Regions from separate parts of the Streptomyces sp. NPDC023573 genome, predicted to be linked through region 1. Evidence: riboswitches for the same ligand, from Rfam matches in the RefSeq annotation. Region 1 holds a riboswitch; each other region holds the start of a gene.
What was found. Region 1 has a riboswitch for cobalamin ahead of ACZ32T_RS24815 (FecCD family ABC transporter permease). Riboswitches for the same ligand answer to the same signal wherever they lie in the genome.

Region 1 (10,384 bases):
CTCTCCCCGCAGTTCTCCACGGTCACCGGGTAGTGGCCGCCGGCTGCACGGGCGCCGTCCTCCTTCCCTTCCTGCGAGGTGACCTCCGCCCCGCAGCCCGTGAGGGCGAGTGCGGCGGCGAGGGCCAGTGCGGCGGGGCGTACGAGATGACGCATGGCGTGAGGACTCCTTGGGGCGGGGGACGGGGCGTCATGCGGGGGGAAGCCGGTCGAAGAGCAGCTGCGGCGCGCCTGTCCCGGGGTGCGTTACGCGGTGCGCGCGGACGCCGAACACCTCGGCCAGCAGCCCGGGCGTGAGGACGTCGTGAGGTGGTCCGGAGGCGGCGATCCGCCCACCGTCGATGACGTGGACGACGTCGCAGTGGCGTGCGGCGAGGTTGAGGTCGTGCAGGGCGGTGAGTGCGGTCAGACCGCTGCCGCGTACCAGCGCGAGGACCTCCAGCTGCTGGCCGATGTCCAGGTGGTTGGTGGGCTCGTCGAGCACCAGCACCTGGGGCTGCTGGGCGAGCGCGCGGGCGATCAGGACCCGCTGCTTCTCCCCGCCGGAGAGGGTGAGGAAGCCGCGGTCGGCCAGGTGGCCGGCCCCGACGCCCTCCAGCGCGGCCTCACATGTGCGGCGGTCCTCGTCGGTGGTGCGGGTCATCGGCCCCTGGTGCGGCAGCCGGCCCATGGCCACGGTCTCGGCGACGGTGAAGTCGAACTCCGCGACCACTTCCTGCGGAAGCGCGGCCAGTCGGCGCGCGCCCTCACGGGCCGTCATGGTCCGCAGGTCCTCGCCACCGATCCGCACCGCGCCTGCCGAGGGACGGAGCGCCCGGTAGACGCAGCGCAACAGGGTCGACTTGCCGCTGCCGTTGGGGCCGACGAGACCGACGAGCTGTCCGCTGCCGGCTCGCAGCGTGACGTCCTCCACCAGCCGCGCACCGGCGATCTCGACCGTGAGTGCGTCGATCTCGATCCGCATCACACGCCTCCGAAGGTGTAGGCGCGGCGGCGCATGAGCAGGACGAAGCACGGCACGCCGACGGCCGCGGTCAGTACGCCCACCGGCAGTTCGGCGGGGGCGAGCACCACGCGCGAGAGGATGTCCACCCAGATCAGGAGGGTGGCACCGGCCAGGGGCGCGACGGCCAGCAGGCGGCGGTGGTCCGCGCCGACCAGCATCCGTGCGGCGTGCGGGACCATCAGGCCCACGAAGCCGATGGCCCCGCTGACCGCGACGACCGCCCCGGTGACGGCGGCGGAGACGAGGAAGAGCTCCTTGCGCAGACGGCCGGCGTCCACACCGAGTGCGGCAGCGGTCTCGTCGCCCATGGCGAGGGCGTTCAGGCGCCGTGCCGACCAGCCGAGATGGGCGAGGCCGCCGGCCACCGCGCCGGCTGCGATCGGCACGGACGACCAGTTGGCCCCGCCCAGGCTGCCGAGCAGCCACATCATCGCGGACCGTGCCGCTTCGCCCCGCTCGGCGGCGAACACCATGAAGGTGGCCACGGCCGAGAAGCCGTAGTACATCGCCGTGCCGGTCAGCACGAGGCGCAGCGGTGTCAGGCCCCGTGCGGTCCGGGCGATCGTGTACACCAGCACCATGGCGAGGAGCGCGGAGAGGAAGGCCGCCGAGGACAGCGCCCAGACGCCGAGCGCGCCGAACGCCCCGAAGATCAGCACGGCGTTGGCACCGACGGCCGCGCCCGAGGAGATGCCGAGGACGAACGGGTCGGCGAGCGCGTTGCGCACCATGGCCTGCACGGCTACGCCGACGGCCGCCAGCCCGGCCCCGACGACCGCGGCGAGGACGGCGCGCGGGAAGCGGAGCTCCCAGACGATGGTGTACGAGGAGACCTCGTCCGGGGCTATGGCCCCGCCGGTCAGCCCCGCCCACAGGTGGTGCAGCGTCTCGCCCCATGTGAGCCCCGAGGCCCCGATCCCCGCCCCGCAGGCGAGGGAGAGCGGGAGCGCGACGCACAGGCCGGTCACCAGGAGGGGCAGGGGGAGGCGTCCGGGGGGCGCGGGCCCACTGCCGGAGCGGGTACCGCGCGGCAGCACGGCGGGTGTTCGGTCACGGGGCGTGGCCACAGGCGGTTCGCTTTCGCCTCGGGCCGTGCCTACGTCATCCAAGGAGCGGCTCGGGACGCCAGGCGCGCCGTACGCAGCACCTCTCGCAGTCCACGGCGATCGACAGGAGCTTCGCCACCGTGGGTGATCGGGCTTACGGAACCGTGTGTGGCTCCGCCTACCGTTGCGGGTCAGCGCCGGAATTCGACCGGACTTCCCCCACGAGGCGCATGCAGCCTATCGCGTGCCGGACGGCTGCCCGCCAAGGGGAAAGCCGCCGGATGACGGCGCCCACACGTTTCCGGCCAGCCGCGCCATCCGATTAAGTCAGTCGATTGATTTGCATGGAGGCGTGCTGTCTAGTGGTCGGGGAGCCGGGACCCCTGAAACGTGTGGAGGAAGCCATGAGCGCAGTCAGGAAGGACCGCCCGCTGGACTGCACGGTCGTCGCCCCGGACTCCGGAGACGAAGTTCGTGTGCGGCTCCGGGTGTTGCGCCGACTCCCGCGGCTCAGGCCCGCCGTGGACCCCGCTGCCCTGCGGCGCCATGACGGCGTGCTCACCGGTCCGCCGCGCGAGGTTCCGGTGACATGGTGAACAGGACAGAGCCTCGCACCGGCCGGGGCGCCGGTACGCGCGAGGCCATCATGACCGCGGCCGAACGCCTCTACGCCGAGCACGGGCTGTCGAACGTCTCCAACCGCCAGATCGGCGAGGCGGCCGGCCAGGGCAACAACACCGTCGTCAGCTATCACTTCGGCAGCAGGGCGACGCTCGTACGGGCCATCATGACCAAGCACGGCACGGGTGTCGACGCCATCCGCGCGCGCCATGTGGAGGCCGTGGGCGACAGCACCGACCTGCGGGACTGGGTGCGTTGCCTGGTGCGCCCGGTGACCGACCACCATGCCGCTCTCGGTGTCCCCTCGTGGCACGCGCGGTTCGCCGCGCAGGTGATGACCGACCCGCTGATGCGGACGCTGGTGGCGGACGAGTCCCTCACCCGTGACAGCCTGCGCCGCACCCTCCAGGGACTGGGCTCGTGCCTGCACGACATCGTTCCCCCGGAGGTCCGCCCGGCGCGCGCCGAGATGGCCCGTCATCTGATCACCCATACCTGTGCGGAGCGGGAGCACTCCCTGGCCGAGGGACCGGTCCGTCCCGGCTCGTCCTGGGAGCGCACCGCCGACACGCTGGAGGACGCGCTGGTGGGGCTGCTCGCCGCGCCCACCACCCGTCGCTGAACCGACCCGGGCCCGACGAGGGCCCGGCCCCACAAGGGAGAGAGCATGAAGATCACTGTTGACGAGGAGAAGTGCTGCGGCGCCGGGCAGTGCGTACTGATCGCCCCGGAGGTGTTCGACCAGCGCGACGAGGACGGCATCGTCGTCCTTCTCGACGCCGCACCGGCCGCCGACCGGCACGAGGCGGTCCGGGAGTCCGCCGGTGTCTGCCCTGCCGCCGCCATCCACCTCGGTGAGGGCGCGTGAGCACACCGTCGGGTGTGCTCGTCGTCGGGGCCGGGGCGGCGGGTCTCGCCGTCGTGGAGACACTGCGCCGTAAGGGCTACCGCGAGCGGATCACGCTGCTCGGCGAGGAGAGCGGCGCGCCGTACGACCGTCCGCCGCTGTCCAAGCAGGTACTCGCCGGGACGTGGGAGGCCGAGCGCACGCATCTGCGCACCCGTGACGTACTGGACGCCCTGGAGGCCGAATTCGTCCTCGGCGAACGCGCTTCGGCCCTCGACGCCGCCACCCGTACCGTGCGCACGGCGAGCGGAGCCGAACTGAAGGCGGCAACCGTCGTCCTGGCGACCGGACTACGCGCGCGCAGGCTGCCGGGCCTTTCGGGAACGGCGGGGGTGCATGTGCTCCGAACCCTGGACGACGCCGTGGGGCTCCGGCGGGAACTGCTGGCGGCGCGGCGGGTCGTGGTCGTCGGGGACGGGGTGCTCGGCTCCGAGATCGCCGCCACGGCCCGCCTCATGGGAGCCGACGTGACGCTCGCCGGACCGCAGGCGGCGCCCATGCGGGAGCAGTTGGGCCCCGCCGCCGAACTGCTCGCCGCGCTGCACACCGCGCACGGGGTACGGCTGAGAACGCACACACTGGTGGACGGGCCGGCGACGGCCGGCGGACGCGTCACCGGTGTCCGCCTGGCCGACGGCGACACGGTGCCCGCCGATCTCGTCGTCTCAGCGGTCGGCAGCACCCCCGCCACCGACTGGCTGGCCGGCAGCGGGCTGGCACTGGACGACGGAGTGGTGTGCGACTCCCGCTGCCGCGCCGCCGACGGGGTCTACGCCGCCGGGGACGTGGCCCGCTTCCACCACGAGGCCCTCGGCCGGTCCCTGCGGCTGGAGAACCGTACGAACGCCACCGAGCACGCGCAGTCCGTCGCGGCGAACATCCTGGGCGAGGACCGCCCCTACAGTCCCGTCCCCTACTTCTGGACCGACCAGCTCGGCGTGAAGATCCAGGTGTACGGGCTCCCCACGCCGGCCGCCACCCTGCGGATCGTCGAAGGGAGCACGGAGCAGGGCCGGTTCGTCGCCCTCTACGTCGACGGTGAGGGCCGCCCCGTCGCGGTCCTCGGCTGGAACATGCCGAAACAGGCGCGCCTGCACCGCCGGCTCCTGCTCGACCGGTACGCCCCCACCCCCCGGCCCGAGTCCGCCGCTGCCGGAAGCAACGCCTGACTTCCGGCACGCCCGGCACGCTCAGACGGCCGCACGCTTCCGTGGCCCCTACCGACTGATCCGCGTACGCCTCCCACGCCCGCCGCGTCGGAGGCGGCCCACCCCACCGGAGAAGACCATGACCAGCACTCCCGCCACTCCCGCCACTCCCGAGGCGAGCGCCGACGGCATCCCCGGCTTCCCCCGGCCGCGCTCCCCGGAATGCCCCTTCGCGCCCTCCCCCGAGATGCGGGCGCTGTCCGGGTACGGCCCGCTCACCCGGGTCCGTTCCTGGGGCGGCAGCACTCCCTGGGCCGTCACGGGGCACGCCGAGCAGAAGGCGTTGCTGTCCGACCCGCGCCTGAGCGTGGAGTTCACCCGGCCGGGCTTCCCCAGCCCCGTGGACCCCGCGCACGCCCACGCGGGCAGCACCGACCTGAGCTTCGTCGGCATGGACGACCCCGAGCACGCCCGGCTGCGCCGCATGGTCAGCGGCGCCTTCACCATCAAGCGCATCGAGGCGATGCGTCCCCGCGTGCAGAAGATGGCCGACGACTTCGTCGACGCCATGCTGGAGGGTCCCGGCACGGCCGACCTCGTCCAGGCACTCGCCCTGCCGATCCCCTCCCTGGTCATCTCGGAGATGCTCGGTGTCCCCTATCAGGACCACGAGTTCTTCCAGACGAACAGCAAGGTCATCGTCTCGGCCGTCGCCTCTCCTCAGGAACGGCAGACGGCCCACACCAACCTCGCCGCCTACCTCGACGAGCTCGTCGGCCGTAAGCTCACCGAGCCCGGCGACGACCTCCTCTCCAGCCTCTGCACACAGATCGACAACGGCGAACTCACCCGCCGGGAGGCCGCCACGATGGGCGTACTCCTCCTCCTCGGCGGACACGAGACCACCGCGAACATGATCAGCCTGGGCACGCTCCTGCTCCTCCAGCACCCCGGGCAGCTCGCCCTGATCCGCGACACGGACGACCCCGCCGTCATCCGCGACGCCGTCGAGGAACTCCTGCGCTACCTCTCCATCGTCCACCTCGGCCGCCGCCGCACCGCCCTGGAGGACATCGAGATCGCCGGCCGCACCATCCGTGCGGGAGAGGGCGTCATCCTCCTCGGTGAACTCGCCAACCGCGACCCCGCTGTCTTCCCCGACCCCGACCGTCTCGACCTCACCCGCGACGCCCGTCACCACCAGGCGTTCGGGGCCGGCGCCCACCACTGCGTGGGCCAGCCGCTGGCCCGCATGGAGCTCCAGGTCGTCTATCCCACCCTCTTCCGCCGCATCCCCACCCTCCGCACCGTCGACGGCATCGACGCCGTCCCCTTCAAGCACGACGCCGTCATCTACGGCCTGCACGCCCTGCCCGTCACCTGGTGACGGGGCGCCGGAGCGGGCCGCTCACCTGGCACCACCGGCCGCCTGCCGGAGTGGGACCATTCTCCAGGAGCCGCCGCATGTGCCATGGAGATTCGCATCAAGCTTTGTAAATGAGAACGGAACTCCTTTAATCTGTCGCACATGCGGCCCCATACTGGGGATCGGCCCCCCGGCGCGGCTCTCCACCACCCGCCCGGGTGGCGCGACCCCGCCGCGTCCCCAAGGAGCTCTCCCCCATGTCTCTCACCTTCACCCGGCGGCCCACGGCGGCGGCCGTCCTGACGGCGGCTCTCCTCGTTCCGCTGGCCGCGTGCGGCAGCGACGACGCGAAGGACTCGGGTGACAGCACGTCGGCGTCCGGGGCCGACCTGACGGTGCTGGCCGCCTCCTCGCTCACCGACGTCTTCAAGACGGCCGGTGCGGCCTACGAGAAGGGACACCCGGGCACCGAGGTGACCTTCTCGTTCGCCGGCTCTCAGGAGCTCGCCGCACAGGTCGAGCAGGGCGCGCCCGCCGACGCGCTGGTGACGGCGGACACGAAGACGATGGACGGGCTGAAGTCCGACACGGGGTCGCCGACCGTCATCGCGAAGAACCGTCTGGTGATCGCCACGGGCAAGGGGAACCCGGAGGGGGTCGAGACCCTGAAGGACCTCGCCGACCCCGGTCTGAAGGTCGTCCTCGCGGCGCCCGAGGTGCCGGTCGGTCGCTACAGCCGGCAGATCCTGGACGCGCAGAGGACCGAGGTGAAGCCCGTCTCCCAGGAGCCCAACGTCCGCGCCGTCCTCAGCAAGGTCGAGCTCGGCGAGGCGGACGCCGGTCTCGTCTACAGGACGGACGCCGCCACGGCGACCGGCAAGATCGAGGCGATCGACATCCCGGACGCACAGAACGCCGTAGCCTCCTACCCGGCGGCGACCCTGAAGACCTCCGAGAACGGCGAGGCCGCGAGCGCGTTCGTGGCATGGCTGTCCTCCCCCGAGGCCCGGAAGATCCTCGCCGACGCCGGCTTCCAGAAGCCGTAGCGGGCATTCGCCCGTGCGGGGTCCCGTCTTCCGGGCAGGCCCCGCACGGCACTTCAGCATCAGGGATCCTCATGAGACGCCTCCGCCGCCGCGCCACCGGCCCCCGAGCCCCGATCGCCCTGGCGATCCCCGCGCTGCTGGCCATCGCCTTCCTGCTCCTGCCTCTGCTGGGCATCATCACCCGTACGTCCTGGTCCGACCTGGGCGCGCACCTGACCGACCCCGGGACGACCCAGGCGCTGAAGCTCTCCCTGCTCGTCTCGGCCTGGGCCCTCGGGCTCTCCCTCGTCCTCGGTGTGCCGCTGGCCTGGCTCCTGGCCCGGGTCGACTTCCCCGGCAAGGCGTTCGTCCGCTCTCTCGTGCTCCTGCCGATGGTCCTGCCACCGACCGTCGGCGGCGTCGCCCTCCTTCTGGCCTTCGGCCGGCGCGGGCTCCTCGGCCCTTGGCTGGAGGACACGTTCGGGATCACGCTGCCGTTCCACACCTCCGGCGCCGTCCTGGCCGCGACCTTCGTCGCCATGCCGTTCCTGGTGATCAGCCTCGAAGGCGCTCTGGGAGGACTGCGCCCACGCTACGAGGAGACCGCGGCCTCGCTGGGGGCCTCACCGGTACGGGTGTTCTTCACCGTCACCCTGCCCATGGTCGCCCCCGGTCTCGCCGCGGGCGCGGCGCTGACCTGGGCGCGGGCCCTCGGTGAGTTCGGGGCGACCATCACCTTCGCCGGAAACCTCCCCGGCACGACGCAGACGCTCCCCCTCCAGGTCTACCTGCTGCTCCAGGACAGCCCGGAAGCCGCGACCTCGGTCTCGCTTCTCCTCCTGGTCATCGCCATGGCCGTACTCGTCGCACTGCGCGGACGATGGACCGGAACCCCGCACACCGCCCGGCCTCGCGCCCCGGCCGACGGCCCGGGCCAGGCGCCGCAGATGGACACGCGTGCCGCCCCGGACGTCACGCGTGACACGGGGCCGGGCTGGCCGCTCCATGCCACCGTCACGGGTTTCAACGACCTGACTCTGGACGCGGACGCCGGGACCACCATCGCGGTCGTCGGCCCCAACGGCGCCGGCAAGACCACCCTGCTACGCGCACTCCTCGGCCTCACCCCGCGCGCTCACGCCGAACTCCGGCTCGGCGACACCGACGTGACCGCGCTCCCCCCGCACCGCAGGGGCGTGGCATGGGTCCCCCAGGACGGGGCGCTCTTCCCCCACATGAACGCCTCGGCCAATACGGCGTACGGGCTCCGCGCCCGTGGCGTCCCGCGCGCCGAGGCCCGTCGCAGTGCGCAGATGTGGCTGGACCGGCTGGGTGTGGGGCATCTCGCGCACCGCAGACCGGGGCAGATCTCCGGAGGCCAGGCCCAGCGTGTCGCGCTCGCCCGGGCGTTGGCCGCCCGGCCCCGGCTGCTCCTGCTCGACGAACCGCTGGCCGCCCTCGACCAGACCACCCGCGCCCACGTCCGGCACACGCTCCGCCGCCATCTCGACGGCTTCGGCGGCGTGTGCCTCATGGTCACCCACGACCCCGTCGAGGCCGTGGCGCTCGCCGACCGGGTCCTCGTCCTGGACGACGGACGGACCCTCCAGGACGCCCCGCCCACCGAGGTCACCCGTCACCCCCGCTCCCCCTGGGTCGCCCGGATGCTGGGCCGCAACGCCTGGCCCGGTACCGCCACCGACGCCGGCGTCCGCCTCACCGACGGCGGTCTCCTCGTGGCCGCGGACACGCTCCCGCCGGGCACGGACTCCCTCGCGATCATCGCTCCGGAAGCCGTCTCCGTACACAGGGACAAGCCGGCCGGCAGCCCCCGCAACGTCTGGTCGGGCACCGTACGGGAGATCACGACCAGCGGCAGCCGGATGCGGGTCCTGATCACCTCGGACCAGGTGCCGGACCTCGTCGCCGAGATCACTCCTCAGGCCCTCGCCGAACTGGGCCTCGCCGAGGGGAGCCCCGTCTGGACCAGCGTCAAGGCCACGGAGACGACCGTCGTCGCCGTCTGAACAGACCGGGTGACAGGAAGTCGTGGTGCCGAAGCATTCTGCGCTTGAGTCTCCATCAGGGGGAGACACGAAGGTAAGGGCATGGACGACGACACGCTCCACCCGATCGGCGAGCTGGCCCGGCGGACCGGCCTCACGGTCAAGACCATCCGGTTCTACTCCGACCGCGGAATCGTGACGCCGACCGACCGCAGCCCCGCCGGCTACCGCCTTTACGCCGTCGACGCCGTCGCCCGCCTGGATCTCGTGCGGACCCTGCGCGATCTGGGTCTGGACCTTCCCACGATCCGCAAGATCATGGACCGGGAGGTCTCGCTCCCCGAGGTCGCAGCGGCGCACGCCGAAGGGCTGGCCGTGCAGATTCGCACACTGCGCCAGAGGCGCGCGGTGTTGACGGCTGTGGCCCTACGCGGGTCGACCCCTGAGGAGACGGATCTCATGCACAAGCTCGCCCAGCTCTCCGAGTACGAACGCCGGTCCCTGATCGACGATTTCTTGGACTCCGTGTTCGGTGGTCCCGGCGCCGATCCCGTCTTCGCGGGGGCCATGCGCTCGATGACTCCCGAGCTGCCCGACAATCCTGAGGACGAACAGATCCAGGCGTGGATGGAGTTGGCCGGATTGTCCCAGGACCCCGAATTCCGCGCCGTCCTGCGGCGGATGGTCGAGGACCACGCGGCCGAGCGCGCCTGCGGCGGCTCCGCGGGGCCGCACCGCGACCTGATCGGAACGGTCCGTGACCAGGTCGGCCCGGCCCTGACCGCCGGCATCGAACCGGCCTCGCCTCTGGCCGATCCCGTCGTCGCGGCGCTCACCGCCCACTACGCCCGTGTCCTCGGCCGCCCTGACGACGTCGAACTCCGCCGCCGGCTGCTGACCCGGCTGGAAGGCGTCAGTGATACCCGCAGGGAGCGGTACTCGCAGCTCCTGGCAGTGATCAACCGCTGGCCGGCCCCGGAGACGCTGGCGCCGGTGCTCGAGTGGTCCGTCGAGGCTCTGCGTGCCAGGGTGCGGCGCTGACCGGCGCCCTCCGGTCCACCCCTGGCCGGGACGATGATGGTCCCCCGCAGCCGGTTGGAGCCTGACGCCTTGAACAACGCCGCCACGGACGCCCAGTTCGCCCGCGACCCCTACCCCGTGTACGCGGCCATGCGCTCCGAGTGCCCCGTGCGGGCTGTGGCGTCCGGATCCGGCGGACACCACAGCTACCTGGTCACGGGGCATGAAGAGGCCCGGCTG
Region 2 (10,384 bases), on a different contig from region 1:
TGGGCCATCAGCTCCTTGTCGTACTGGGTACGCGGACCGTCGTGCAGCCGGTCCACCGCGGCCGCGCTGAACAGGCTCTCCGCTGAGGCGATCAAGGTGAACGCCGCCACGGTCCCGAGCAGGCTCAGGCTCGCGAGCCCGCCGAACTCCGACAACGCGGGGCTCTGGACGGCGTCCACGAGCCCCTGGACCTGAACGGTCTCGACCGGAAGCCCGAACGCCAGCGAGGCGAGGGTGGCCAGTGCGACCGCGGCGAGTGCGCCCGGGACGGCCCGCACCCGCTTCGGCATCCTGTTCCACCCCACCATCAGGGCGATCGTCCCGGCGCCCACCGCGAGCGAGGCGAGAGCCGCGGGACTGGTCACGCTGTCGGCCAGCAGCCCGGGGATGCCGGCCATCTTGCCCGTGCCGGAGAGCGGTGCCTCGACACCGGCGGCGGCGTAGAGCTGTCCTGCGATCAGGACGAGTCCGATGCCCGCGAGCATGCCCTCGACCACCGAGACCGAGATCGCCCGGAACCAGCGGCCCAGCCGCAGCGCGCCCATGGCGAGCTGGAGCAGCCCCGCCGTCAGCACGATGACTCCGAGCGCGGGCAGCCCGAAGGACTGAACGGCTTCGAAGACGAGCACGGTGAGGCCGGCGGCCGGCCCCGACACCTGGAGACTGCTGCCGCGCATGAGGCCGGTGACGAGACCGCCCACGATGCCGGTGATCAGCCCCAGTTCCGCCGGGACCCCCGACGCGACGGCGACGCCCACGCACAGCGGCAGAGCGACGAGGAAGACAACGAGTGACGCGGCGAAGTCCTGCCGCAGATGGGGGAACTTGGAGAGCTTGTCCATGGCGGCCCTCATCCCGTGCGGAAGGGGGCCGAGCGCACGTCGCCGGGCGGGGGTGCCCAGGCGACGCTGTCACTGATGCGTAGGACATCTGTCCGGGAGTGATCGACGAGAGATTGCATACCGGTGGTTCCTCCTGGCACGCCCGAGGGCGGCGCGTCGGCATATACGTACGAGAACTGGAGCCCGGAGGGCAGGGCGACATGGCCCGTCGTCCCGCGGCAGCGGGCCGGGGGGCAGGTCACCGGACGCCCGGGGTCAGCTCAGCAGCGGAACACCTGGAGCAGGGTGGGGCAGTGGGCGGTCGAGGATCTGGAGGCGTGGTGAGCGTCGCCCCTCGCGGCGACAGCCGCCGGGGCGAGCAGCCCGCCCGCGTCGATCGCCAGGACCGAGCGTGAAGGAGTCTCCGGAGCGGGGACGCTCGCGGAGCGATGCCGGTCCCGGTGGCGCAGCGCGCCGTTCGACTCACCGCCGCGTTCGGAGGTGCCGCACGTGCCGTACTCGCCGTGCGCCTTGCCCGTGGTCGCTTCCGGGGAAGCGGCTGCCTCCCATCCGGGCGCGGACGCCTGTGCGTCCCCTGACGGCGTGCCGGAGTACGGCGCCAGGAGGAAGCCCATCAGGATCGCGAGTACGAACCGGACCGCCGCTGCTCGCACGCTTCACCTCCTCCTGGACTTCACCCGTCCTTCGGGACGCTAACAGGCCAAGGGGATTATGGAGTTAACCCTTTGTGAAGAGTCCGAAAGTCGACGCCTGACGAGTCGGATTATGTGGCGGCGTCCCCTGGGTCTCCGGAGCCGGCCGAACCGCCGTTCTCACTATTTGAGATCATCTGCGCCTGTGTGGGGGGTGCATATGCCGGGCGACCGTCAATCGTCATATTCGCACAGTGGTTCGGTCGAGGGTCCGGCTAACCCGTTGGAAACACGGCCAAGGTTCACTGGATCGTTTCCGTCCTCCGCGTGGTCGCTACCCGGAGTGAGCGGCTCCGGGGGCATGGGCTGGGCACTCCCCGGCAGACCGAGATGCACGACAGTGCGGAGAAGGCCGAGTCCGGCGAAAGCCGACGGCTGGGTACGGGAAATCAATTCCCCCTTCCGGACGCCGCGGGCGGGAAAGGGCGGCCGGTCAGGTCCGGCCCCCGCGACCGTAATTCCCGGAGCGTGGTCGTGTTCTGCGAATCAATTTCCTCGTGCGGCGGTCGCCGCGGTTACGGGCTTGGCTGCCCGAGGGTGCCGAGGCGGAAGACGGAAGGAGTTCGTGCGGTCCCCGGGCGGCGTGTCGGGACGTGCGAAATCCCACCTGCTCCCGGTCGGCATAATGATGGCCGCGGGCCGGCCGGCACCGTAATCCGCCGGTTCCGGGCAGAGTCCTCGAACAGGGAGATGGCGATGGGCGCACAGGACACGGCGAAGCGACTGCGAGCGATCACCGGTGAACTTTCAGGGCTGTTCTACGAGCGGGACGACGTCATACGGACGCTGACGGTGGCGATGCTGGCCGGTCAGCACTCACTCCTGCTCGGTCCTCCGGGCACCGCGAAGTCGGAACTGGCGCGGGAACTGACGGGCCGTATCGAGAGCGCGAACTACTGGGAGATCCTGCTGAGCAAGTTCACCGCGCCGACCCGTATGTTCGGTCCGATCGACGTGGGGGCGCTGAGCCGGGGCGAGTACCGGCAGATATTCGACGGCCGGGCGACGACAGCACACATCGCGTTCATCGACGAGATCTTCAAGTGCTCCACGGCGGCACTGAACGAGACCCTCGGGCTGCTCAACGAACGCCTCTACCACCCGGAGAACGGCGGCGAGCCGATCCACTGCCCCCTGATCAGCGCGATCACCGCCTCCAACGAACTCCCGGCCGGTGAGGACAGCGCCGCGATCTACGACCGGCTGCTGGTGCGGCTGGAGGTCGGGTACCTCGCCGACCCCTCCAACTTCGCCGGACTGGTGCGCTCCGCCGTCACCGCCCCGGCCGTCCTCACCCGGACGACGGTGGAGCTGACCGAGCTGCGGCACGCCGTGACCGAAGCCGTGCCGGCCGTAGGCGTCCCGGACACGATCGTCGACGCCTTGTGCACGCTGCGGGCCGCCCTGCGCCGCAAGGAGCTGATCTCCTCCGACCGCCGCTGGCGGCAGTCGGTCCGGCTGCTCCAGGCGAGCGCCTTCCTGGACGGCCGGGACAAGGTGGGCCGGAACGACCTGTCGGTGCTCACCCATGTGCTGTGGGACTCGCCCGCCGAACGCCCGGCCGTCGAACGGGAGGTGCTCCACCTGGTCAATCCCGACGCCAAGGAGGCGCTCGACCTCGCCGACGCCATCGAGGAGCTGGAGGCCCAACTGGACGCCAAGGCCGGGCAGTCCCGCGAGGCACTGGGCGACTGGGCGATCAGGGAGGCGATCACCAAGCTCAACATGGCGGGAAAGAAGCTGGAGAGACTCCGCAAGGAGGCCGAGACGGCCGGACGCTCCACCGCCGCCGTCCAACGCGTGATCATCCTTCGGCGTGCCGTACACGCCCGCGTCCTGACCGAAGCGCTCGGAGTGGACGCGAGTATCGTCCAGGCCAGGCTATGAGCGGCGGGGGGACACGGCCATGGAGGAGAGAACCGGCGGGATCACGGATCTGACGGACCGTGCCGTCAGGTGGCCGGTGCCGCCCGCGGAGGTCCGCCGCCCGGAGGCGCACGCCGCGGTGTTCGGCGACCGGTTCGACACGATGGCCTGGCGCGACACCTACGCCCAGGCCACCGGACTGCAGCGACTCGCGAAGGATCTGAACGAACGCTACGACCACACCGAGGACCTGCTCGCGGACGTGTTCCTGGCCGCCTACAAGGTGAGCCCGCAGGTGCGCGAGCGGGCCGAGATGGACCCCTCACGGCTGGTCAACCACCAGGTTCTCACGGCCATGACGGGCAGCCCGGAGTTCGCCGAGCTGCACCGCGAGACGTCCGGCGACCCCTACGCCGCCGCGACGGCCGTGCTCGCCCAGTCCGACACCCTGCGCCTGATGCTGGAACTGGCCAAGGAGGCGGCTGACCGGGCCGGGCGGGCGAAAAGCGCGCGGGAGCGGGCCGAGCACGCGGCGGCCGCCGCCACCGTTGCGCTCCAGCAGGCCGCCGGGGAGGCGGAGGAGGACGGCACGGTGCCGGACACCACGGCCGACGCCCTGACGCGGGCCGTCGAGACGGCCGAGGCCGCCGACGCCGCAGCGCGGCAGGCGGCCCAGGAGGCCGGGCAGGCACTCGCCGCCGCGGCTCCGGGTATCCGCGCAGCCGCCCGGAGCGGCTCGGGCAAGGCCGCCGGGCAGTCCCGCGAGGAGGCCGAGCTGATGCGCGCGTGGGGTGTGGGACCGGGCGAGCTGGAGCGGATGCCGTTCGACCGCCGTGCCCGGCTCGCCGAGCGGCTGCGCTCGGGCCGGCTGGGGCGGTTCGCGGACCTCATCGGCCGGTTCAGGCAGATGGCCGAGGGGGAACGTGCCCGCAAGGTCGAGCAGGGCCCGGGCGAACTGGTCGGAATCACCCTGGGCGACGACCTCTCCCGGGTCATCCCCTCCGAGCTGGCCAACCTCGGCGTGCCGGCCATGAGAAGCGTGTTCGCCGCGAGGTACGCCGAGTCGCGGCTGATGCTCTACGACAGCCGGGGGGAGCAGACCACGGGAAAGGGCGCCATCATCGCCTGTGTCGACTGCTCGTACTCGATGCTGGAGTCCGGCACCGGTGGTGTCACGCGGGAGGCGTGGGCCAAGGCCTGCGCCCTGGCGCTGCTGGACCAGGCCCGCCGGGCGCGCCGTGACTTCGTCGGGATCCTCTTCTCCTCGTCCGACTCCGTGAAGGTGTGCCGTTTCCCGGGCTCGCAGCCGGCCGGCATCGCCGGCGTCCTCGACTTCGCCGAGCACTTCTTCGGAGGCGGTACCGAGTTCAGGACCCCGCTCGCGGCGGCCGTCAGGCTGCTGGACGAGGAGTTCAACTCGGACGGGCGCCGACGCGGCGACATCGTGATGATCACCGACGGGGAGTGCGACGTCAGCGAGCAGTGGATGCGCAGCTGGAACGACGCCAAGCACACGCTGGGCTTCCGCTCCTTCGGTGTGGCCGTCGGGGCCACGAAGGCCGCCGCACCCGGCACCGTCCTGGACGCGTTGTGCGACAACCTCCGCACCATCGAGGACCTCACCGACGTCCATGCCGCCGGCGACCTCTTCCGCCTCATCTGACCGCTCACCGGCGGGTGTTGGCCTGCCCCCCGCCGTCGGCGGACGAGGCGAAACCCGCGAGCTCCTCGGGGGTGCGGGGGCCGGGCGCCGACGCGTCCAGCAGGCCGTGCGCGCGCAGCAGCCGGGCGGTCGCGACGCCCCACGGCAGCCGCAGTCCGGCCTCCTCCAGGAGATCCGTACGGGCGAGCATCGCCGGAGCCGGCCCGGCTCGGACGCCCGAGGGAGTGAGGAGCGCGGCGTCGTCGGCCCAGCGCAGGGCCAGGTCGACGTCGTGGGTCGCCATCATGACGGTGGTGCCGCTCTCCCGGAGGGTGCCCAGCGTGGCGAGCAGCCGCTCCTGACCGTCCGGGTCCAGACCGGCGGTCGGCTCGTCGAGGATCAGCATCCGGGGCCTCATCGCGACCGCGCCCGCGATGGCGGTCCGCTTGCGCTGCCCGTACGAGAGCAGGTGGGTGGGCCGGTCCGCCAGCGCCATGATGTCGAGCGCGCCCAGCGCCTCGTCCACCCGGGCCCGCACCTCGCTGTCGGAGAGCCCGAGATTCAGCGGCCCGAAGGACACGTCCTGCGAGACGGACGCGGCGAACAACTGGTCGTCCGGGTCCTGCCCCACCAGCTGGACCGTCGTACGCAGCCGGGTCAGGCCCTTCCGGTCGTACGTGACCGGGTGGCCCTCCACCGTCAACTGGCCCTCGCGGGGGCGCAACCCGCCGCTGAGCAGACGCATCAGCGTGGTCTTCCCACTGCCGTTCCGGCCGAGCAGGGCGAGCGCACGCCCCGCCCGCGCCTCGAAGTCGAGGCCGCTGAGCACGGCAGGCCCGTCCTCGTACCCGAAGGACGCGTCCCGGAGGGCGAGCAGTGCGGATGCGCTCATGAAAGGGGCCTTTCCAGGACGAGGGTCAGCGCGGTGAGGGCCGCGAGCAGGGCGATGCTCACGGCCACGAACCGGCCGGAGACACGGGCGTCGGGGACCAGGACACGCAGGGTCCCGTCGTGACCGCGCCCGGCGAGACCGGCCTGGAGCCGTGCCGCGCGGTCGAAGGCCCTGACGAACGCGGTGGCCCCGAGCCCCGCCAGCGACCGCCAGGCGGCGGCCCGAGTGGTGTGCCCGAGCCGGGCGGCCTGGGCCTCCCGGATCCGGCGCACCGAGTCCAGGAGCAGGAAGCTCATGCGGTACGTCACCAGGGCGACGTCCACCACAGGCGCCGGCACCCCCGCCTTGACCAGGCGGGGCAGCAGGTCGGACATCGGGGTGGTGAAGGCGAACAGCAGGACCCCGAGCGATGCCGCGGAGGTGCGCAGCAGCAGCTCACCGGCACGGGCCGGCCCCCCGTCGGCCAGGGTCACGAGTCCTTCCGGCCCGCCCACCTGGACGAGCAGCGTGGCCGCCCCGGTGACGCAGAAGCCCAGGGGGACCCGGTAGGCCCGCCAGAGGTGGCGGGCGGGCACACCGGCAGGCCCCAGCAGCACGGCGACGGCGGTGAGGAGGATCAGCGCGGCTCCGGGCCAGGGCGGCAGCGAGATCGCCAGGACCGTGAGTCCCAGACCGAGTACGGCTTTGTCCACGGGATGGCGGCGGCGCCAGCGACTGCTGTGCGCCGCCGCGTCGATCGGCAGCACGAGCGCTCAGTTCTCCCGGGCCGCCGGCTCCCCGGCGCTCTCCTGCCGCGTGGCCGCGCGCAGCTCGCCCTGACGGCGCCCGCGTCGCAGGCCGAAGTAGTAGGCGAGTACGCCCGCGCCCAATGCGGCCTGGAGGGCGAAGAGCGCCGACTCGATCTCGCCCGACGGTGGTTCGTACAGCGGGGAGAACCAGGGTTCGTACCCGGGATCGATCTCGGTGATCGCGGTCTCGGCCTGGGCATCGGCTCCCGCGAAGGGCTCCTTCTCGTCGTCGCCGAGGCCGAGGGCCAGCGGCAGGACGGCCAGCGCGGCCACGACGAGCAGCAGAAGGGCGTTGATCCTCGTGTTCCTGTTCATCGGGCCACCGCCTCGGTTCCGTCCGTCCTGGTCCGGTCCCGCCTTCCGGCGAGGAACACGCCGAGCCGGGTCAGATCTCCCTTGCTGGACTGCACCAGGAGCCGCATGACCAGGACGGTCAGGAGCCCCTCGCTCACCGCCAGCGGGATCTGGGTGACCGCGAAGATGGAGCCGAACTTGCCGAGCGCGCCCAGGAAGCCGCTGCCCGGGTCCGGGAAGGCGAGCGCCAGCTGCACGCTCGTGACGCAGTACGTCGACAGGTCGGCGACGAACGCGCCGAAGAACACCCCCACCATCAGCGGCACACCGTACCGGCGCAGCAGCCTGTAGACGGCGTACCCCGCCCAGGGCCCGACGATCGCCATCGAGAAGACGTTGGCACCCAGCGTGGTCAGCCCGCCGTGGGCGAGCAGGAGCGCCTGGAACAGCAGGGTGATGGTGCCCAGGACCGCCATGACCGGCGGGCGGAACAGGATGGCACCCAGCCCCGTGCCCGTGGGGTGGGAGCAACTCCCGGTCACGGAGGGGATCTTCAAAGCGGAAAGAACGAACGTGAAGGCCCCGGAAGCCCCCAGGAGCAGTGTGCTCTCGGGGTTCTCCCGGACTTCACGCGTGAGTGAGCGGACTCCGTGGACGACGAACGGCGCGGACGCGACACCCCAGGCGATCGCGTGCGCCGGAGGCAGGAAACCCTCGGCTATGTGCATGGCTCAGCAGACCCTCTCCAGCACCTCGTGGATGGTTGAAGTGCCTTGGCCGGTCTCCTGGCTTACGGGTAACACCGCCCGAACTCCGCCTTCCCGGGTCACAAGGACCCAGTGGCTGCCCGTGAGGGCCGGAGCCGGACTTCCCGATCACAGTGGCGAGGGCCGCACCGGCATCACACCGATTTCCCGATCACCAAGGCGTGGCGACAGTAGTGCCGGGCGGGGGGCGATGACAAGCGGGCCCGAGGCCGCCGAGGGCGGCCACCGTCACGGTTCTTCCGCCTTGCGGAGGGCGCGCCAGGTCTCCGGGCCGACCGTCCCGTCCGCGTCCAGCCCTGCCCGTTCCTGAAAGGTGACGACGGCTCCATGCGTCATGGGCCCGAAGTCGCCGTCCACCTCGCCGACCTCGGTGATGCCGTGCAGGTGTCTGAGCAGGCACTGGGCCTCCCTGACCTGGCTGCCTCCGTCTCCCCGCCTGATGCTGAAGTCCCAGGTGCCGCTGTGGCCCGCCATGTAGCCGCGGCCGTGCGTGTCCTCGTACACCACGGGTCTCTCACAGGTGGGCGGGGCCGCGCTGGGCTCCGCGGTGTCCGGCAGGAAGGTGTACGCGGCTCCCCCCAGCAGCGCCGCCACGAGTGCCGCCGCGACGGGCAGGCGCCGCCACCGTCTCGGCCGCAGTCTCGGCAGCCTCGCCGAACGGGAGGCGCCCGCGAGCCGCTCCACCCGGCGGAGCAGCGCGCCGGCGTCCGCGAGACGTCGCTCGTGCGTGGGGGCCAGGCACTCCCGCACGATGTCACGCCAGCCGTCGGGGAGGGCGGGGGACAGGCGCAGTTCCGCACCACCGCGCGCGTACTGCGTCGCCGCGTCGGCCCGGGCCTCAGCGGTCGCGCCCGGCAGCGGGAACGACCCGGTCAGGACGACATGGGCGAGGACGCCGAAGGCCCAGATGTCGCAGGTGGGGCGGATGCGCGTGCCGCGCTCGTCGATCTCCGGCCAGAACAGCTCGGGCGGGGTGTAGTCGGGGGTGGCGAACGCCGGGGCGTAGGCGTGGGTGCCTTCCAGTTCGGCCGCCATGTTGAAGTCGGCCAGCCGGGCCGAACCGTCCTTCAGGAGCAGCACGTTGGCCGGCTTCAGGTCTCCGTGCACCCATCCCGCGTGGTGCAGCTGGTGCAGACCCTCACAGATCTGCGCGAGCAGGGACGGTCCCGCCTCCGGGACCGGGGTGCGCTCCAGGAGCTGGTTCAGATCGGCCTCGGCCCGCTCCAGGACGAGGACGGTGGAGCCGTCCAGCTCCGGGCGGCCCGGGTCGTCGACCGTCAGCGTCTCGTACATGCGGATGAGGCGGGGCGTGCGGAGCCTGGCCAGCAAGTCGATCTCACGCTCGGTCAGTTCGCGCAGATGGCTGAGCTGACGTGGAGTGCGGGTGCCGGTGGGCAGGAACTTCAGCGCGGCCCGCTCGGGCAGATCCGGCTCGGTGACATCGCCGGCGCCCACGCGCCGCCCCGTGTAGACGGTGGCGAACGCCCCGGAGGCGATGGGTCCGCCGACTTCCCAGGAGCCCACCCGGTAGCCCTTGGGGACGGAGACCGCGTACAGCTGCCCGCTCATTGCGCCACCTTTCCGACAGGTGTGAGCACCACGAGGTCGTCCTCCCGGACCAGGTCGAAGCGGAGCGCGAGCGCGACGAGGGACTCCTTCTTCCCGTGGACACGCTGACCGGGTTCCGCGGCGATCCGGTCGGGGCGCAACCGCAGCTTCACGGACAGATAGTCGATGTTCCAGTAGACGGCCGACCGGCTGACCGTGGGCCAGGTCGGACGGAGCCGGTCCATGAGCTGTTCGACGGCCGGCAGCGGGGCGCTGGTCGTACCGCGCAGCCTGGGTTCGCACAGTGCCGCCAGCACGGCGAAGTAGCGCTTGGTGCGGTCGAGTACGAAGGCCGGGACGGTGGCGGACCCGTCGAGTCCGTGGCGCGGGACGCTGCGGAACGCGTGTCGAGGCGCCCAGACGTCGAAAGTGAGCAGATCACCCGAGGCCGGCAGGACCACACGCCCGAACTCGAAGGGCACGGGCGCCTCCAGCCGGCCCGGCGCGACCTTGATGTGCTCCCCGGCGCCCTCCGGGTTCTCCACCACGTACGTCTGGTCCTCGCTGAAGTTGCTCAGCAGCCAGAAGGTCCTGTGCGCGACGATCTCCCCGGCGACCCTGGCCACCCCCGCGTGTACGACGGCGAAACCTCCGTCGCTCCCGGACCGGCCGAAAGTCACGCGCTCGCCTGCGGTGATCCTGATCTGATCCTTGACGTCGCCGCACGACGGCGGCACGACGATGACGCTGTACATGAGGTCCCCCTCCCCGATCCATCGGGGTCAACTCTCCCCAGTTCAACGCCGGAAAGCCTACGCAGGTGGCGGAGCAGAACCCAGCGGTGCGGCCTGCTCGGCGGGTCGGCGTACACCGGCGGCGGCTGCGGCCCGGGGACCAGGGGTCACAGGAGCCGCTTGCGCCCCCAGAGGATCACGAACGTGGCGACGGCGGCGGTGACCGCGAGCATGACGCCGGCTCCGAGCCACTGCATCGTGTCCATCTGCGTGACGGGGAGGTAGTCCAGGGACCAGCCGATGACGTGCTTGGACTCCA
Region 3 (10,384 bases), on a different contig from region 1:
GGCCGTGACATCGGCGGCTGTCATCAGTCCGGCGCCCGGCCCGTCGAGCGCCTCGGACGCCGCGATCTCGGCGAGGTGCCTGCCGGGGTCGAGCCGGGGGTAGCCGCCGGGCACCTGGGCGTTCAGGATCCAGGCCCGCGGGCCGATCCCGCCGCCGAGCACGGCGCTGCTGCACACGCGCCAGCCGGGCCCCAGCCGCCAGACCAGGTGGTGCAGCCCGAGGCCGTCCTCCTGCCGGGCCAGCAGTTCGCCCCGCTGCCGAGGCTGACGGATGACTACGGATCCGATGAGGCACCCCCGTGACAAGCCTGCCGACCGTCGGCAGCGGCGTCGATCATACGGGCGGGCCGGGAGCGCACACCCGGCGCACCCGGGAGAGTGCTCACTCACTCGAATGGCGTAATGCGTGTGGCGGGCCCGATATGCGCGTGGAGCGGGGCCACCGCACCTCCCCGGTGTTCTGGGCCGCCCGCCGCACAGGCCGGGAAGTTGCACCGTCCAACCGGGTGAGGCGCGATGGAATCCGGACGCGCCTTCCCTGCAGGAACCGACCGCAGGACGCGCCCGGGCGAGGAGGAATCGGCCATGGGAGCCGCTGACGGTTTCACGGATTCCGGAGAACTCGACGGTCTGACCGTCTACGACAGCGACGGAGAGAAGGTCGGCACAGTGGGGCGGGTGTACGTCGACGACGACACCGGCAAGCCCGACTGGATCACGGTGAAGACCGGCATGTTCGGCATGAAGGAGAGCTTCGTCCCGCTTGCCGGAGCCCGCCGGGTGGGCTCCGACCTGCACGTCTCGCATCCGAAGGACCGCGTCAAGGACGCCCCCCGGGTCGATGCGGACGCGCACCTCTCCGTCTCGGAGGAGGAGGAGCTCTACAGGCACTACGGAATGACCCGGAAGACCACCGGACGCACCGGAGCGGGCGGCGACGCGCGCACGACGTCCGGGACCGGAACGGGAGCCATGGGTGCCGCGGGCGCAGCCGGGGCAGCCGGTGCCGCCGGCACCGCCCGCACGGCCTCCGGCGGCCAGGCGAAGGCCACCGGCACCACCGCCGGCACGGGCACCACCGGGGCCGGCGCGGGCAGGCACCGCGACACGGAGACGTCCTCCACGTCCCGCCCGCTCGCCGGAGCCGGAGCCGAGCGGTCCGCCGCGGGTGCCGGCGGCCGTGAGGAGATGGTCCGCTCCGAGGAGCAGCTCCAGGTCGGCACGGAGGAGTACGAGAGCGGGAGGGCACGTCTGCACAAGTACGTCGTGACGGAGAACGTCACACGGACGGTGCCGGTGTCCCACGAGGAGGTGCGCGTGGTGCGCGAGCCTCTGCAGCCGGGCGACAAGGCCACAGGCATGAAGGGCACGCACGACCTCGGCGAACAGGACGTCGAAGTCACCCTGCACGCCGAACGAGCCACCGTCCGCAAGGAGGCGGTCCCCGTGGAACGGGTCCGTCTCGAAACCAACAAGGTCACCGAGCAGAAGGAAGTCTCCGCCGAGCTCCGCAAGGAGAAGATCGACTACGCGGACGGCAAGGACGACATGGGCAGCGGCAAGGACATGGGCGGCGAGTTCGGCCAGGGACGTCGTCGCTGACCCCTCACACAGCGGCGAAAGGCCGCGCGACAGCAGCGAGGGGCGGACCCGGGCGGTTCACGGGCCCGCCCTCTCGTCCCGCCGTCACCGGTGGGCCGCTCCGCCCGGCAGGAACCGCACGGAGGGGCGTCCGTCGGGCCCTTCCGGCGTGACCACCGCGCGCACCCGGTACACGTCGGCGATGAGTTCCTCGGTGATCACCTCCGAGGGCGTCCCCCCGGCGACCACCCTGCCTTCCTTCATGATCGTGACCCGGTCGCAGAACATGGCGGCCAGATTGAGATCGTGCAGCGCGACCACGGCGGTGACGGGCAGCACGGCGACCAGGGAGAGCAGCTCCAGCTGGTGCTGGATGTCCAGGTGGTTGGTGGGTTCGTCCAGGAGGAGTTCCCGCGGCTGCTGGGCGAGGGCGCGGGCGATCTGCACCCGCTGGCGCTCGCCACCCGACAGGGTGTGCCAGGACTGGGCGGCGCGGTCGGCCAGTCCGGTGCGCGCCAGAGCCTCGCGCACGGCGGCCTCGTCCTCGGGCCCGGGCGCCGACCAGGCCCGGCGGTGCGGGATGCGGCCGAGGCGTACGACGTCCAGCACGCTCAGGTCGACCTGGGTGACCGCGTGCTGGTCGACGACGGCCACGCGGCGGGCCACGCCGCGCCGGCCGGTCTCGGCGAGCGTGCGGCCGTCGAGGGTGACGACACCCGCGCCGGGCGCGATCACGCCCGCCATCACCCGCAGCAGCGTGGTCTTCCCGGAGCCGTTCGGCCCCAGGAGCCCGACGGTGGTGCCGGGCGGCGGCGCGATGCTCACTCCGTCGAGGACGATCCGCCCGCCGGCCTCCCGGGCGACCCGGTCGGCGCGCAGGCCGTCGCCGGGGACCGCTGTCCGGTTCACGCGTTCCTCCGGGTGCGGTAAAGGACGATGACGAAGACGGGTACCCCGATGAGGGAGGTGACCACACCGACCGGGACCTCCTGCGGGTCGAGGACGGTCCTGGCCAGGGTGTCCACCCAGACCAGGAACACGGCTCCGGCGAGAGCGGTCACCGGCAGCAGCCGTCGGTGCCCCGAGCCCGTCAGCGCCCGGGCGGCGTGCGGGAGGACGAGGCCGACGAAGCCGATGGCGCCCGCCGAGCTGACCAGGGCAGCCGTCAGGAGCGCGGTGGTGCAGAGCAGCACGATCCGGGTGCGTCCCACGTGCACGCCCAGCGCGGCCGCGGCGTCCTGGCCGAAGGCGAAGGCGTCGAGCGTACGGGCGTGGCCGAGGCAGATCAGCAGGGTCACGGCCAGCACGGCCGAGCACATCCACACTTCGCTCCAGCCCACCCCGCTCAGCGAGCCGAGCAGCCAGAAGAGCACGCCCCGGGTCTGTTCGGCGTCGGCGGCGGTCATCACGACGAAGGACGTGAGCGCGGAGAAGAGCTGCATGGCCGCGACCCCGGAGAGGACGACCCGGTCGGTGGATCCGCCGAGGGTGTGGCTGAGCAGCAGGACGAGGGCGAACGAGCACAGCGCCCCGACGAACGCACCGCCCGAGACCGACACGGCTCCGCCGCCGACGCCCAGGACGACGACCACGACCGCCCCGGTGGACGCCCCGGAGGAGACGCCGAGGACGAAGGGGTCGGCGAGCGGGTTGCGCAGCAGCGACTGCATCACGGTGCCGCACACCGCGAGTCCGGCCCCGCACACCGCCGCCAGCAGGGTGCGGGGCATGCGCAGGTTCCAGATGATGCCGTCACGGATCGGGGTCAGCCGCCCGTCTCCCAGGCCGAGGTGCGAGGCCACCGCGGCCCAGACGTCCGGGACGGAGACACGGGCGGGCCCGATCGTGACGGCCACCGCGACGGACAGGAGCAGCAGGACGATCCCGGCGGTCCACAGGACGCCGTCGCGCAGGACCCGGACTGCGGGTGGCGTCCGGGCCGGGGGCGGCTGCTCCACCCGAACGTCCGGGGCGCGTTCGGTCCTCGTCACCCCGCGAGCCCGAACGAGCGCAGCCCGGCCGCGAGGCGCTCCACGCCCTCCACGGTCCGGACGGTCGGATTCATCGCCTGGCCGCTGAGCAGGACGTACCGCTTGTGCCGGACGGCGTCCATGTTCTTCGTGGCGGGGTTGGACTCCAGGAACTCGATCTTCTTCGCCGCGCTCTCGGCCGTCTGCGACTTCCGGCTCAGGTCACCGATGACCAGGACGTCGGGGTCGCGGTCGGCGACGGTCTCCCAGTTGATCTGGGGCCATTCCTCGTGCGTGTCGTCGAAGACGTTCTTCGCGCCCAGCTCCTCGGTGATGATGCCGGGGGCGCCGCAGCACCCGGCCAGGTACGGGGCTTCGGAGTTGGCGAACCAGTAGAGCATCGTGGTGCCGGACGCGTCGATGTCCGCGGTCGCCCTGTCGACGCGTGCGCGAAGGCTCTTCACCAGCTTCTCGCCGCGCTCCGGGACGCCGAACACCTTGGCCAGGTCGCGCACTTCGCCGTACACGCGGTCCATGGTCAGGGGCTCGGAGCGCGAGCCGTCGCCGCTGCCGGTGTTGTCCTTGCCCGCGCAGTCGGAGGGCGAGAGGTACGTCGGTACGCCCAGCTCCTCGAACTGGTCGCGGGGTGCCACCCCGCCCTTGCCGAGGGTGGACGCGAAGGAGGCGCTGACGAAGTCGGGTTCCTCGGCTAGGACCTTCTCGGAGGAGGGCTGGTTCTCGGCGAGGCGCTTCACCGTGGATTCGTCCTTCTCCAGGCCCTTCATCACCGGGTCCGTCCAGGTCGCGGTGGCGGCCAGCCTGCCGGCGAGGCCCAGGGAGAGCAGGATCTCGGTGGATCCCTGGTTGAGTGAGACGGCGTGACGCGGTGGCGAGTCGACTGTCACCGTACGGCCGCAGTTCTCCAGGGTCACCGGGAAGCCGTCGCCGGCGGCGGACCGGGCCGCGCCGTCGGAGGCGCCGCCGCCTTCCCCGCAGGCGGTCAGAAGGACAAGTCCCGCGATGAGCAGGGCTGTTCGGCGTGCGGTGCTGGCTATGGGCGGCACGGAGACCTCGGCGTTCTCTGGGCTCATGCGCGGAGCCCGTACGGAGTTCCGCTCCCGGTGCGGAAGCGGTTGCCAGCAGGTCTTCGGACTCGGGTTCGTCCGGACGGGGCGCCTTCCCGGTGCACCCGTGGGTGTCCCAGTGGCTGTGGCCCCGCCCGTCCCCCTCACCGCTGCGCGTCAGCTCCGGATTCGCACCGGATTCCCTGACTCCACGTGGAGTGTGACTGGCGTCTGCAAGCTATCACGCTGCGCGCCGCCTGCCCCGGGGGCCGTCGCCGGTACGGCGAGGGGTCTCTCCCTCTCCGTACCGGCCGGCCGTCGGGCGGGTCAGCGCTTGGGGTGAACCGATTCGCCGCTTGCGGGCTGCGGCTTTCCGCCGCGGCGGGCGAGCACGGACGTCGTGCCCCAGTAGGCGAGCAGGACGGCGCGCAGACCCAGGATCTCCAGGTGCTCGCCGAGGCGGCAGCAGACGGCCTGTCCCTTGCCTCCGGCGCTCATCGGGCGTCCGCCAGGCCGGTGTTCCAGGGGCCCTCGGGGTCGTCGTACGCGTCCGCGTAGCCGGGTCCGGCGATCGGCCAGTCGGCGAGCAGTTCCTCGGGCAGGGCGAAGGACTCGGCCAGCTCGGGGGCGTGCGCGGCGACGGCCGTGACGAGCTCCTCGACGGCCTCGGGCAAGGCGTCCACCTGAGCGGTGCTCAGGAGACCGGCGGCCAGCAGGTCGCCGCTGTTACGGGAGACCCATTCGAGGGCGAACAGCCGCTCCAGCTCGCCGATCCGTTCCCTGGCCGCCCCTTCGGGCAGTGTCGCGCGGGCCTCGGCGTAGGCCTGGGCGGCCTGCCGGTACGCGTAGGCTTCGACGCCGCGCAGGGCGGGGCCCGAGGCCGCGTTCCACCGGCCGAGGGTGTCTGTGTCGGGTGCCCGCAGCGCACGGGCCCTGGCGCGGGCGAACCAGATGTCCTGGACCGAGGCGAGTAGCCGGCCCAGGAAGTGCGGGTCGGCGAGGTCCCCGGGGTACGGGGCCCGGTCGGGGGCGTCGTCACCACCGCCGGGCTCTGCGGCGAAGAGCATGTCGGCCGCGGCCTTGGCGTACAGGGCGATGTTGTCGCCCTCCGCGGTGATGGCGCCCTCCACGCCCGTGACGAGTTCGGTCATGCCGTTGTTCTCCAGCAGCGCCTGGGCGCCGCAGCGTTCACGGCTCTCGACGATGACGTCGCGGGCCCGCCAGGTGATCCACGCCTTGGCGACGTCGACCAGCCTCACCGCGTCCGTCCGGGCGTCCTCGTCCGTACGGGCTTCCCAGCGCTCCTGTGCCCTGCGGTACAGCAGGCTCATGGCGAAGACCATGGCCATCGCCGAGGCGAGCGGTCCGTGGTGCGTCCGGTGGGCGTTCACCGGCACCGGTGGTGCGCCCCGGGAGCCGGAGATCATCCGGTGCCCGCCGTAGCGTACGGCGACCGCCAGGGTCGCGCGGGCCGAGCCCGCGGCGCAGGCGCTCATGGAGATGCGGCCGGGGGTGACCCGCCCGATCGCGGTGAGGAAACGACGCCGCCTGTCCCCTGGCCCCGTTCTGAACTCCCCTGGGACGTCGCCCTCCTCGGCTGGTCCCAGCAGGGCGTCCCGTGCCACGAAGACCCGGTCGAACGAGGTCAGGCAGTGGTCCACCGGGCTGCCCATCCGGGCCGGCAGCCGCCGCACCCGGACACCGGGCAGCGCCTGCGTGTCGTCGGTGAGCGGCACCAGGAAGAGGCGCACCCCGTGGTCGGAGCCGTCGGCCACCAGGCGGGCGGCGACCAGGCCGGACTTGGCTCCGCCCGCCGGGCTGGTGTTGGGCATGAACTTCTGTGCGCCCGGGTTCGGGGTGTTCAGGACGAAGCCGTCCCGTTCACGGTCGTAGGTGGCGGTGGTCTCCATGGCCGCCGCGTTGTTGCCGTGTGCCACCTCCGTGCAGAGGAAGGTGCCGATGCGCCGCATCGACAGATAGTCCGACAGATCGCGGCGGCCGGCGCACTCGTGGTCGAGGAGGCTGCCGAGGAAGAGGTTGTAGTGGATTCCAGCCACGGTGGTCAGCGCGGGGTCCACCGGGCCCAGCCAGGCGTGCAGGGCGGCCAGCGCACGGGGGTCGGCGGCGAGGCGTGCGCCGCTGTCGAGGGAGAGGTTGAGGATCCGCAACCGGTCGTAGGCGAGGTCCAGTCGCTCTTCGGGCGTTCCGCCGGCGGGGCGGCGGAACGGTTCTGTGCTGATCAGCCGCTGCCAGAACCCGTGCTCACGGCGGAATTCCGGACCGAGGATGACGCCGGTCAGCAGTTCGGTGGTGGACGGTGGGGCGGTGTCGGTAAGGGTCACGGTCATAACGAAATCAACGATCGTGGTGCGGGCGAGGACACCCCTGGAGGGTCTGCCGCTCCCGGACCGGCACGCTGGTCAGAGCCGCCGCCAGCTCCTCCTCGTCGGGAGGCAGGGCACCCGCCCGTCCGACGGTCACGGCGGCCGACGCCACCGCGTGGCGCAGCACGTCGCCCAGGACGGTGGCGTCCAGCGAGCGCAGCCGTGCGCGGGCCCGTCCTGCGAGCAGTCCGTACGAGGCCAGGGCGTGCAGTGCGGCGGACATGAAGGCGTCGCCCGCGCCCACCGTGTCCACGACCCTGACGGGTGGCGCGCCGGCGCTCACGGTCCCGCCCGGCAGGAAGGCCGTCGCCCCTCCGGCGCCCCGGGTGAGCAGGACGACCGCGGGCCCTGAGCGCAGCCACCGCTCGGCGGCCGTCTCCGGCGCCTCGTCGGGGTACAGCCATCGCAGGTCCTCGTCGCTGGCCTTGACGATGTCGCTGAGCGCGGCCCAGCGCTCGGCGCGGCGTACGGCACGGGCGTGGTCCCCCATCAGTGCGGGCCGGACGTTGGGGTCGTAACTGACGGTCGCCGCCGGGCGGAGCGACTCGACGAGGTCCAGGACGACGTCCGCGCCGGGGTCGAGGGCGGTGGCGAGGGACCCGGTGTGGACGTGCCGGGGCGGCTCCCCGGGCCACGCGACCGGGCGCAGCGTCCAGCCGATCTCGAACGTGTACGTGGCCCGTCCCGCCTCGTCGAGGTCCACCGTGGCGGTGGGAGTGGGCGCGCCGCTGCCGTCGTCGAGGACCCGTACCCCGGCCGAAGCCAGGTGCTCCGCGATCAGCCGCCCGTCGGGGTCCGGGCCGAGCTGGGTGATCAGCGTGGTGCTCCGGCCCAGTCCGGCCAGACCGTACGCGACGTTCGCGGGGCTGCCGCCGGGGTGGGTCCGGTCCGGCGCGCCCGGCAGCCGGACGATGTCGGCGACGCATTCGCCGATGACCAGCAGGACGGGGCTGTCGGGCATGGGGGCAGGTCTCCTGGAGGGCGGTCGTGGTGAGGGTGCGCACCGCCGCCGATTCTGCCCGGGTGCGGGGAGCCGGGGTGACCCGGGGCTCAGGAGGCGCCGCCGCGCCCTTCGTCGCCGTAGCGCCGCTCGAACTTGGCGACCTGGCCCTCGGTGTCGACCACCCTGGCCTTGCCGGTGAAGAACGGGTGGCTCTCGGCGGAGATCTCCACGTCGATGACCGGGTAGGTGTTGCCGTCGTCCCAGTCGATCGTCTGCTCGCTCGACGCGGTGGACCGGGTCAGAAAGGCGTACCCGGCGGAACGGTCACGGAAGACCACGGGACGGTACGACGGGTGCTTGTCCTGCTGCATCTCTGCTCCTGGAGGTACGGGGATCTCGCGTCCCGGCTTCGGGCCAGCCTCCCGAACGGCGGGGGCGGGCGCGATCCGGGACGTCCGTACGGAGCAGCGGGTCAGTCCCCCGTCCCGCTCGGGGCGGGGGCCGCCTTCGGAGCGGAGGTGGTGCGTCGGGTCCACAGAAGTGCTCCGGCCAGCAGCACGACGGCGACGAGCAGCCAGGGCAGCGGGCCCGCGGGCAGCGCGCCGATGACCAGGCCCCCGGCCGCCCCGACGAGTTGCTGGGCCAGTGACTGCACGGAGAGGGCCGTCGCCCGGCCGGAGGTGTCGACGCGGCGGTGCAGGAGGGCGTTCTCGGTGGGCCCTGCGGCGCCCAGGCCCAGATAGACCAGTCCGTATCCGGCGGCGGCCGTGGTCAGCGCGGGCGCCCCGGTGGCGGACACGGTGGCGCCGAGCGCCAGCAGACCGGCCACGCTCGCGCCGAGGCTCGCCAGGACCGCGCGTTCCGCGTCTCCCGCGAGCCGGGCCACGAGCGGCGCCAGTTGGCTTCCGAGCGCCGAGCACGCGAATCCGGCGGCGGCCAGGCCGGCGAAGAGGACCGCGCCCGACTCCGCGGTCCCGGTCAGCGCGGCGGCGCGGCCGGGGGTGAGCAGTTCGAGAGCGGCGAGAGCTGTGCCCGCGGCGCCGGTGGTCATCAGGATGCGACGGACCAGCGTGTCCCCGGCGCCGAGCCGCAGCCCCGCGGCGATGGCACCGGGCACGCCCCGCAGGACGCCGCGCGGGGTGGCCACGGAGCGGGGCGGCTCCGTCAGGGCGGTCAGGACGTAGATGACGAAGGCGAGGTGGACGACCACACCGAGGAGCACGGGCACGGAGAGCGGCAGGACCAGATCCGAGGTGAGCGTCCGCAGCCGGTCCCCCGGGTCCGGGCCGAGGCCGAGCAGCCAGGGCAGCGCCCCTCCGAGAACGACGCCGAGGGCGATGGCGCCGGACGAGGCCGCACTGCCGCGCGCCAGTCCCGTACGGATCTCGGCGTCGGGGCCCGCGTGGGCGTGCACGGCGTCGACGTACCAGGCTTCGGCGGGTCCGCTGGACAGGGCGCGGCCGGCGCCCATGAGAGCCATGCCGAGGACCAGCACCCATGGGGCGGTGCCGAGGCCCATGAGCGTGAGGGCGCCTGCGTTGAGCAGACCGGCGCAGGCCAGGACGGCGCGGCGGCCGATGACGTCGGAGAGTCCGCCGGTGGGGAGCTCCAGGGCGGCGGCGGTCAGGGAGTGCGCGGCGAATGCGGCGGCGACGGCGGTGAGGGCCAGGCCTCGCTCGGTGAAGAGCAGCACCATCGGCGCCATGCCGAGGCCTGCGGGGAGCCAGAAGAGGAAGGACACGGCGACGAACCTGCGGCGCGCGGTGCGCTCGTCGGGCCCGGCGGCCGTGCCTCCGGACACCGCGGTCCGGGGCTTCCCGCCCTCGGGCACCGGGGTCACCGGGCTCTTCCGGCGTCGGGCGCGGCCTCGGCGGAAGGCGCGGCGTCACGGGCGGCGGCCTCGGCGGAAGGCGCGGCCTCGGCTTCGGCGTCGGGTTCGGCCGGCCCGTCCGGGGCCAGCGGGAGTCCGGCGGTGAGCAGCACGACCTGCCGGGCACGGGAGTCGTGCTCGTCGCGTGCGGTCAGCTCCGCGAGCTTCTGCGCCATCGTGTCGCGGAGTTCGCGGAGGGACTCCGGCGTCAGCCGCGGCATCAGGTCGTCGATCCCCGAGGGGTCGTGCCACTCCTCGCCGAGGCGGCCCGCGTCGATGTCCGCCTCGTGCTGCTCCATCGACTGCTGCAGGTGCTCGACCTGGCGGCGCCTGCCCAGCACCAGCATCGCCCGGCCCGCGGGCGTCGCCAGCATGGCCGCGTTGTCCGCCGAGGTGACGGAGTGCACGGCCCGCCAGCGGCGCTCACGTCCGTCGCGGTGCTCCGCCTCCGCGACGAAGGCGTACTTGGCGAGCACCCGCAGGTGGTAGCTGGTCGCGGCCGACGTCTCCCCCGTCCTGACCGCCAGCTCGCTCGCGGTGGCGGGACCGTGCAGCCGCAGAAGGCCCAGCAG

Region 2: it holds a riboswitch for cobalamin, as region 1 does, so the genes downstream of both, ACZ32T_RS20955 (energy-coupling factor ABC transporter permease) here and ACZ32T_RS24815 (FecCD family ABC transporter permease) in region 1, are expected to answer to the same signal.
Region 3: it holds a riboswitch for cobalamin, as region 1 does, so the genes downstream of both, ACZ32T_RS23415 (ABC transporter substrate-binding protein) here and ACZ32T_RS24815 (FecCD family ABC transporter permease) in region 1, are expected to answer to the same signal.

What each region holds. Positions count from the first base shown of each region.
Region 1 covers NZ_JBVHKB010000008.1:45,701-56,084, forward strand. Annotated here, with positions in the region: gene ACZ32T_RS24805 (ABC transporter substrate-binding protein) at 1-155, opposite strand, end outside; gene ACZ32T_RS24810 (ABC transporter ATP-binding protein) at 190-963, opposite strand; gene ACZ32T_RS24815 (FecCD family ABC transporter permease) at 963-2,072, opposite strand; cobalamin riboswitch at 2,174-2,323, opposite strand; gene ACZ32T_RS24820 (hypothetical protein) at 2,456-2,647, shown strand; gene ACZ32T_RS24825 (TetR/AcrR family transcriptional regulator) at 2,641-3,294, shown strand; gene ACZ32T_RS24830 (ferredoxin) at 3,340-3,540, shown strand; gene ACZ32T_RS24835 (NAD(P)/FAD-dependent oxidoreductase) at 3,537-4,748, shown strand; gene ACZ32T_RS24840 (cytochrome P450) at 4,867-6,114, shown strand; gene modA (molybdate ABC transporter substrate-binding protein) at 6,351-7,139, shown strand; gene ACZ32T_RS24850 (ABC transporter permease) at 7,211-9,145, shown strand; gene ACZ32T_RS24855 (MerR family transcriptional regulator) at 9,227-10,165, shown strand; gene ACZ32T_RS24860 (cytochrome P450 family protein) at 10,295-10,384, shown strand, end outside.
Region 2 covers NZ_JBVHKB010000006.1:190,962-201,345, forward strand. Annotated here, with positions in the region: gene ACZ32T_RS20920 (SulP family inorganic anion transporter) at 1-842, opposite strand, end outside; gene ACZ32T_RS20925 (hypothetical protein) at 1,103-1,495, opposite strand; gene ACZ32T_RS20930 (AAA family ATPase) at 2,225-3,421, shown strand; gene ACZ32T_RS20935 (VWA domain-containing protein) at 3,441-5,063, shown strand; gene ACZ32T_RS20940 (energy-coupling factor ABC transporter ATP-binding protein) at 5,068-5,934, opposite strand; gene cbiQ (cobalt ECF transporter T component CbiQ) at 5,931-6,680, opposite strand; gene ACZ32T_RS20950 (energy-coupling factor ABC transporter substrate-binding protein) at 6,687-7,037, opposite strand; gene ACZ32T_RS20955 (energy-coupling factor ABC transporter permease) at 7,034-7,744, opposite strand; cobalamin riboswitch at 7,775-7,957, opposite strand; gene ACZ32T_RS20960 (protein kinase domain-containing protein) at 8,012-9,352, opposite strand; gene ACZ32T_RS20965 (FHA domain-containing protein) at 9,349-10,086, opposite strand; gene ACZ32T_RS20970 (ABC transporter permease) at 10,233-10,384, opposite strand, start outside.
Region 3 covers NZ_JBVHKB010000007.1:225,135-235,518, forward strand. Annotated here, with positions in the region: gene ACZ32T_RS23395 (adenosylcobinamide amidohydrolase) at 1-246, opposite strand, end outside; gene ACZ32T_RS23400 (PRC and DUF2382 domain-containing protein) at 586-1,602, shown strand; gene ACZ32T_RS23405 (ABC transporter ATP-binding protein) at 1,687-2,490, opposite strand; gene ACZ32T_RS23410 (FecCD family ABC transporter permease) at 2,487-3,539, opposite strand; gene ACZ32T_RS23415 (ABC transporter substrate-binding protein) at 3,569-4,642, opposite strand; cobalamin riboswitch at 4,673-4,859, opposite strand; gene ACZ32T_RS23420 (hypothetical protein) at 4,943-5,113, opposite strand; gene ACZ32T_RS23425 (acyl-CoA dehydrogenase family protein) at 5,110-6,963, opposite strand; gene ACZ32T_RS23430 (carbohydrate kinase family protein) at 6,971-7,960, opposite strand; gene ACZ32T_RS23435 (type B 50S ribosomal protein L31) at 8,050-8,313, opposite strand; gene ACZ32T_RS23440 (MFS transporter) at 8,415-9,773, opposite strand; gene ACZ32T_RS23445 (helix-turn-helix domain-containing protein) at 9,779-10,384, opposite strand, start outside.